Linked DNA regions of Xanthocytophaga agilis. The protein of the gene in region 1 interacts with the protein of each later gene in a pairwise test. Links are inferred from orthologs where the notes say so. Each region holds a gene or a part of one and is shown in the gene's direction. Other genes may lie near its edges.

Region 1 (3,780 bases):
GGCCACATTAGTGTGGGAGAGGTAAATGTTAATATTGACAGCATACATATCAAGGGTATACAACATCGGCTGGGATTAACCCGACGGAATACACAGGAAGAGATTAGTATTCAGGATGTAGCTCAGCTTAATGAAGATATGCAACGCGTCACACCTCCATTAGGTAGCCAAAATATTCATGTGCTTCCACAAAAATATCGTGTGGATGGAGAGAGTGGTGTGATAGATCCTGTTGGGATGCTGGGAGTACGGCTTGATGCTGACTTTTATGTGATTAGTGTACAGTCGACTGTGATGCAAAATCTGGGTATTTGTATGCGTCGTGCAGGTCTTGAGGTAAATAAAGTATTTTTCTCCCCATTGGCTTCAGGTCTTGCTGTATTGAGTGAAGATGAAAAAGAACAAGGTGTTGTACTGGTTGATATTGGAGGAGGAACCACAGATGTGGTAATCTATCACGAGGGAATTGTTCGACATGTTGCTGTATTACCTTTTGGAGGAGATGTAATTACCAGAGATATTTCTCATGGGTGTGGGGTAACCCGTAATCAGGCAGAAGTCATGAAGGTTAAATACGGAATGGCAACACCTGAGTTCACAAGCCACAAAGATCGGATTGTTGTTCCCGGTTTACGTGATCGCCAACCTACGCTGGTCTCTATGAAAAATGTGGCTCAGATTATAGAGGCCCGTCTCAGTGAAATAATTGAGATGGTCTATATGGAGATTGAAAAGTCAGGTTACAAAAGCCGGATTCGGAATGTAGGTATTGTATTGACAGGAGGTACGGCATTACTCCAGAATATAGATAAGTTATTTGAAGAACTAACAGACATGCCAACACGTATTGGTAATGCAGGAGAGCATTTGGGGTTAAGTCCTGTTAGTTTTATCAAAGAACCTTGTTATGCAACAGCTGTTGGGATGGTCTTAGTTGGGTTTCATGCACTGGATGCGAGAGAGAACCGCTATCAACAAATTAAACCAACCGTTACACCACGTAATGATCCTCCTAAAACAAACAATGGAGGTGGGTTATTTGGAAAGATTCGGACATGGCTATCTGAAGACCTCGAAGATAAGAATGATTATTAAAAGTTATTGATTCTAACGGTTTTAGTTAAAATTTAGAAAGATATTATTTAAGAGCCCATACAACCAATATGTTTAATATAGGCAACATAAAATTTGACTTACCTATCAATAACCAATCTATTATCAAAGTGATTGGCGTTGGGGGTGGTGGTGGAAATGCAGTAAACCACATGTTTCGTCAGGGAATCCGGGATGTTGAGTTTGTCGTTTGTAATACAGATGCTCAGGCTTTAACATCTAGTCCTGTACCATATAAGATTCAGTTAGGGGCAAGTCTTACAGAAGGTTTAGGGGCAGGCGCTAACCCAGATCAAGGTAGAGCTGCCGCATTGGAAAGTGAAGAGGATATCAAGGCGTTATTTACTCCTAATGTAAAGATGGTTTTCATCACCGCAGGTATGGGTGGTGGAACAGGTACGGGAGCAGCACCTGTTATCTCACGAATTGCGAAGGAGATGGGTGTTCTGACTGTTGCTATTGTAACGGCTCCATTTAGCTTTGAAGGTCGGATTAAGATTCAGAATGCATTCAAAGGTATTGACGAATTAAAACAATATTGTGATACGGTTCTGCTTATTTCCAATGATAAACTTCTGGAGATATTTGGAGACCTGCCAAAGAGTAAAGCCTTTGCAGAAGCTGATAATATCCTGACTAATGCAGCAAAAAGTATAGCGGAAATCATTACCGTTCCTGGTTATGTAAACGTCGACTTTGAAGATGTAAAGAAGGTAATGAAAAATGCAGGTCAGGCGGTAATCGGATCTGCAACAGCTCAGGGCGAAAGTCGTGCAAGAAAGGTTATTGAAGCAGCCTTAAACTCTCCATTATTGAATAGTCGCGATATTCGTGGTGCGAAAAAGATCCTGGTTACTATGTTTTATAGTCAGGAAGCTGAGATGACCATGGGTGAGACTAAGGAGATCATGAAATATATTGAGGAGAAGACAGGCATTCTGGTAGATGAATTGATTCATGGTGATATTATTGATGATTCTTTAGGACAACATATCCGGGTAACCATTATTGCTACCGGCTTTGATGCACCTGAAAATACTGCAGTAAAAGCAATTATAGAATCGGAGCCTGCACAACCTGTCAAAGTAGAAGTAATACCTGTTCCTCAGCCAGAAGTTGTTGTGAATGTACCACAAGTAAATAAGTCTTTACCTTTTGAGTTTTCGCTGGAAGATAAATCTACAGTAGGTGGTCCTACACCTGTGGTATTAGAATCTTCATCAGTAGTTGAAGAAAAGCCAATTACTCCAATATCCCAGCCATCAGAAGAAGTTGAACTCTTTTTACAACGTAAAAAGTTAGGAGATCGAAAAGACTTACGACAATTAAACAGTACGCTTACACTGGAAGACATAAGGGAAAAAACAGAAACTCCAGCCTACGTTCGTCGGGGTATTCATATCTTCGAACCACCCTCTGAGCCGAATATCACAAAGCATAATCTGGATGATTAACCCGAAAGTCCATAAAACTAGAAAACCCTGACCTTATGCCAGGGTTTTCTAGTTTTTAGGGTATCCAAGTATGTTTGAAACACATCCTTTCAATTCTTATGATGCATTATGAAGATTTCTTTAAGCTATTTATAGCATTGCTAGCAGGGTCACTAATTGGAGCAGAACGGGAATATCGAAGTAAATCTGCTGGGTTACGAACAATCGCTCTTATTTGTGTTGGAGCCACTTTGTTTACAATCATGTCAAACTATCTGGGAAATGATAATGAACGCATTGCTTCAAACATTGTAGTTGGTATTGGCTTTCTGGGCGCAGGTATTATTTTCAGAGAAGAAAATCATGTTCGTGGCTTAACCACCTCTGCTACTGTATGGGTGACAGCAGCCTTGGGAATGTGTATAGGGGGTGGTTATTACAGCCTTGCAACAGTTGGAGTGATTCTGGTGCTAATTATTCTGTTCCTATTGGTATATGTCCAAAAACTTATTGGCCATAAGCAACAAATTCGAAATTATAGGATTGTTTTTAATCAAGGACAGGGTAGTATAAAACACTATGAAAAGGAGCTTAAAAGATTTGACTTAAAAATTAAACAATCTAAACACAACCGTATAGGAAACCTGGTAACTGCTACCTGGACAGTTACCGGTTCAGAAAAGAATCACAAGGAGTTTTCTCAGGAGATATTTGATAGCCCAGAAATACACGAATTTGATTTCTAGGTTGCCTGAGGTTAGTTAGATAACAATTTATCAAGCAGTTTCTCTAGTTCTCCATCTTTCAAATCTACTCCAACAATCTTCTTATCTTTATCCAGCAATATGTTGTAAGGGATACTGGTAAGATTAACCTGTTTGGCAACTACACCATTCCAGGCATTAAAATCACATAACTGAAGCCAGGTAAGTCCGTCTTTGTGGATTGCGTTAATCCATGGCGTTTTTGTTTGATCCATTGATATACTTACAATCTCAAGCCCTTTACTTTTGTACTTTGTATAAATCGTTGTCAATAATTTATTCTCTGCACGACAAGGGCCACACCAGGAAGACCAGAAATCTAATAAAGTATAGGTTGAGTGTATATCTTTCAATGAAACTGGCTTACCTGTTGTATCTGGCAACTCAAAATCAGCCATTTTAAAACCTACCTGATTCGTTGCGTCTCGCTTTATCTTGCGTAGTAAATCTTTTCCAGGTTCGGAATTAAA
Region 2 (3,222 bases), on another replicon or contig:
AACCAGACCACAAAGCTAACGGAAAATGCTGCAAAAAACTTGTAATAACAGGTTGCAAGCCTGAAAAAATAATAAAAGTGCCTGGACTGGAAGCTCGGACTGTGGCATCATGGTTTTGCACAATGGATTCCAATAGAGATTGTCCTGTCAAAAAAGTATAGATTAAGGGCACCAGATTAAAGATTCCTGTAAAACACAGAAAGTAAATGCTCTTTCGAATTCTGGAACTGGTTGTTTTCAAAGCAGAACAAATACACACTGTACTACCCAGGGCTAGAAGAGCAATCAGAAGTATAGCTGCATAATAGAACTTAATCTGCCACAAAACAAAGAATGAAATTCCAAACCAACATATATATTGTATCCGAAGGTTTTTTAGTAGTTCTTTCCATTTTAGATTTCCAGAATCTGATGTGTATAGAATATGTAAGACAACTCCCACGATACAACAGATACAAACTACTGCAAGGAATTCTTTTAATACCCCACTACTCCAGAATACAACAGAGGGAAACAAAAAGAAAGCAATACAGGCACTCAGCCGGGTATCCGGAAAATAACGAACCAATTGGTTAGCCAGCTTCCATAATCCATAAAAGCTCAACAGCGAACAATAGATTCCGGTAATCCAATAATTGCGAAACGTGAAAAGAATTATCAGACTTATAAGTTTCGACATAAAAAAGGCTCTTGGCTGCTCTATGGCTAAATCCAGAAACACATAATGTTGTGTAAATGCAGTATTTTTGAGGAACAACACACGCACATAGTCCAAAGGGCTTTGAAAGGCAAGCTTATTTAGCAAAATTGATTCCTCAAACAGCACCCACGTATCTCCCTGATAAGGATAGTAGTAAAGATAAAGAAGTCCTAACCCACATCCTGCTAGTAACTTTATACATACAGCAGGCCAGAACCATTGTTTCAAAGGTGCATCTACCTGATATTTATACCACTGAATGAGCAAATAGGCTACCAATGGCAGATGGATCAGAAAAGGGATCAGTTGTTTAATTATGATAAATGACAAGGGAATGAATTAATGTATAGGGTTTATTGTTGCTTTACAAGGAGTTAAAATTAGTATCCTCTTCACGGAAGGACAAATTCTTTGTAAAAGATTCTGCGTATAGACACAGAAAAGAATTTACTTCCTGCAAATCTTGGTGTAATTTTGCAAGTATGGAAATAGAAACAGCAAAGCCTGTGGTACAGGTTGTGAAAAAAGATATTCGGAAACTGGCCTTGTCAGACATTAAAACTTTTCTGACTTCTCAGGGAGAGCAGGGATTTCGTGCCAAACAAATTTATGAATGGCTATGGAAGAAGTCTGCTACCCGTTTTGATCAGATGACAAACTTGTCTGTACCCTTGCGCAATTTGCTTAATGAGCATTTTGTAATCAATTCTATTTCTGTTGATAAAAAACAGGTTAGCAGTGATCAGACTATCAAATCAGCATTTCGCCTGTATGATAGTCATCTGGTTGAAGGGGTACTGATCCCAGCAGATGATCGTATGACAGCCTGTGTGTCCAGCCAGGTGGGTTGTTCACTGACCTGCAAGTTTTGCGCTACTGGCTATATGGATCGCAAACGAAATCTGGATGCAGCGGAAATTTATGATCAGGTAGTAGCCATACGCAATCAGGCAGAAGAACATTACCAGACTCCACTGACCAATATTGTGTATATGGGTATGGGTGAACCGCTGCTCAATTATGCCAATGTGATGGAATCTATTGAAAGAATCACATCTCCGGATGGATTAAACATGTCACCCAAGCGCATCACTGTTTCCACAGCAGGTATTGCGAAAATGATTAAGAAACTGGGCGATGACGAAGTAAAATTCCGTCTGGCATTGTCACTACATGCAGCCAATGATGTCAAGCGCGACCAGATTATGCCTATCAATGAAAGTAATACACTGGAGGCACTAAAAGAAGCCCTGATGTACTTTTATAAAAAGACGGGAACCCGCGTAACCTATGAATACATTGTATTCCATAACTTCAATGATTCACTTCAGGACGCCAGAGAATTATACGAATTTACCAAACACACCCCTTGCAAGGTAAATATCATTGAATATAACCCTATTGCAGAAGCTAACTATGTGAATGCGGAAGGTGATAAGATTGCTCAGTTTGGTAAGTTCTTAGAAGATAAAGGTGTAGTGGTTAATATTCGTCGGAGTCGTGGCAAAGACATTGATGCGGCCTGTGGTCAATTAGCAGGGAAGGATAAGCAGGTAGCTTAGTCGATAATCCAGATTGTAATGTGTTTGTTTATTATCCTTTTCTTTTAATGGCTTTTGATTACTTCTTCCATCTTCTGTTATAAGTTTATAGCCCAGAACATTATTCTTCTTGTGACCTCGCATTGTTTTGCTTGTCAGAAAAAGTGCATAAAAGGACACCTAATACTCTTTGGAATAGAATAACACAAAGAACTTTAGGTGCTGTCAACTTAAGAAAATACCCGGAAATACCTTCATTGAAAGAAACACTCCTCTGTCCTTCTGGAAGAATCTTGTGGCAAGGTTAGCGGCCTTTACTTTTGGAGTGTTTTCTTTTCTAAACAAGCATGGCTCTATTTGTCAAAAGTTTCTTTCAGAAGGACAGCAAAGGGAGGAAAACACCTGAAAGAAGCATAAGCTACTTTATCCTCCACTTAGAATAACCCAAAGAGATATAACTGAGATTACCAGCCATAGAATTATACCTAGCGTCAGTGGCTTCCAACCAATTTGTTTCATATCCTGTAAGGATATTCCTGCTCCAATCAGAAATAAGGCGGCAGTTAAACCAGCTTTGGCAGTTGAGGTTATAGTATGACTATATGAATGTATTTGAGGCAAATAACTATTTAGTAACATCATTCCTATAAACCCTCCAATAAACCAAGGTATTGTAATCTTCTTTTCTTTATTGTGAAATACCAAGCTACTAATCAGGGCAACAGGTACAATCCACAAAGCTCTGGCTAGTTTTACAGTTGTGGCAACCTGTAAGGCTTCTGTTCCGAAGTTACTGGCTGCACCTACCACTGAACTGGTATCATGAATGGCAATAGCTGCCCATAAACCAAACTGGTGTTGTGACATATGTAACGTATGACCAACTATCGGGAATAACACCAATGCTACTGCATTAAGCAGAAAGACAGTACCCAAAGCAACTGAAACTTCTCTCTCGGATGCATTGACCACAGGTGCAAT

The links. The genes of interacting proteins can lie anywhere in the genome.
Region 2: the proteins of ftsZ (region 1) and rlmN interact in binary tests that used the Escherichia coli proteins (3 or more experiments, as listed by UniProt). The link is inferred for Xanthocytophaga agilis from one-to-one orthologs.

Annotation. Positions count from the first base shown.
Region 1 is NZ_JASJOU010000012.1:307,558-311,337, forward strand. Bases 374-3,365 are described here. They hold ftsZ (cell division protein FtsZ), read left to right. Parts: upstream 374-1,163; coding sequence 1,164-2,567; downstream 2,568-3,365. Other genes in these bases: ftsA (cell division protein FtsA), read left to right, coding at 374-1,095; QNI22_RS28730 (MgtC/SapB family protein), read left to right, coding at 2,666-3,292; QNI22_RS28735 (TlpA family protein disulfide reductase), read right to left, coding at 3,304-3,365. Also shown: more of ftsA, read left to right, coding at 1-373; more of QNI22_RS28735, read right to left, coding at 3,366-3,780. UniProt on the Escherichia coli protein: Essential cell division protein that forms a contractile ring structure (Z ring) at the future cell division site. The regulation of the ring assembly controls the timing and the location of cell division.
Region 2 is NZ_JASJOU010000002.1:831,046-834,267, forward strand. What follows is about bases 394-3,222. They hold rlmN (dual-specificity RNA methyltransferase RlmN), read left to right. Parts: upstream 394-1,182; coding sequence 1,183-2,262; downstream 2,263-3,222. Other genes in these bases: QNI22_RS10335 (hypothetical protein), read right to left, coding at 394-1,030; QNI22_RS10345 (YeiH family protein), read right to left, coding at 2,665-3,222. In the rest of the region: more of QNI22_RS10335, read right to left, coding at 1-393.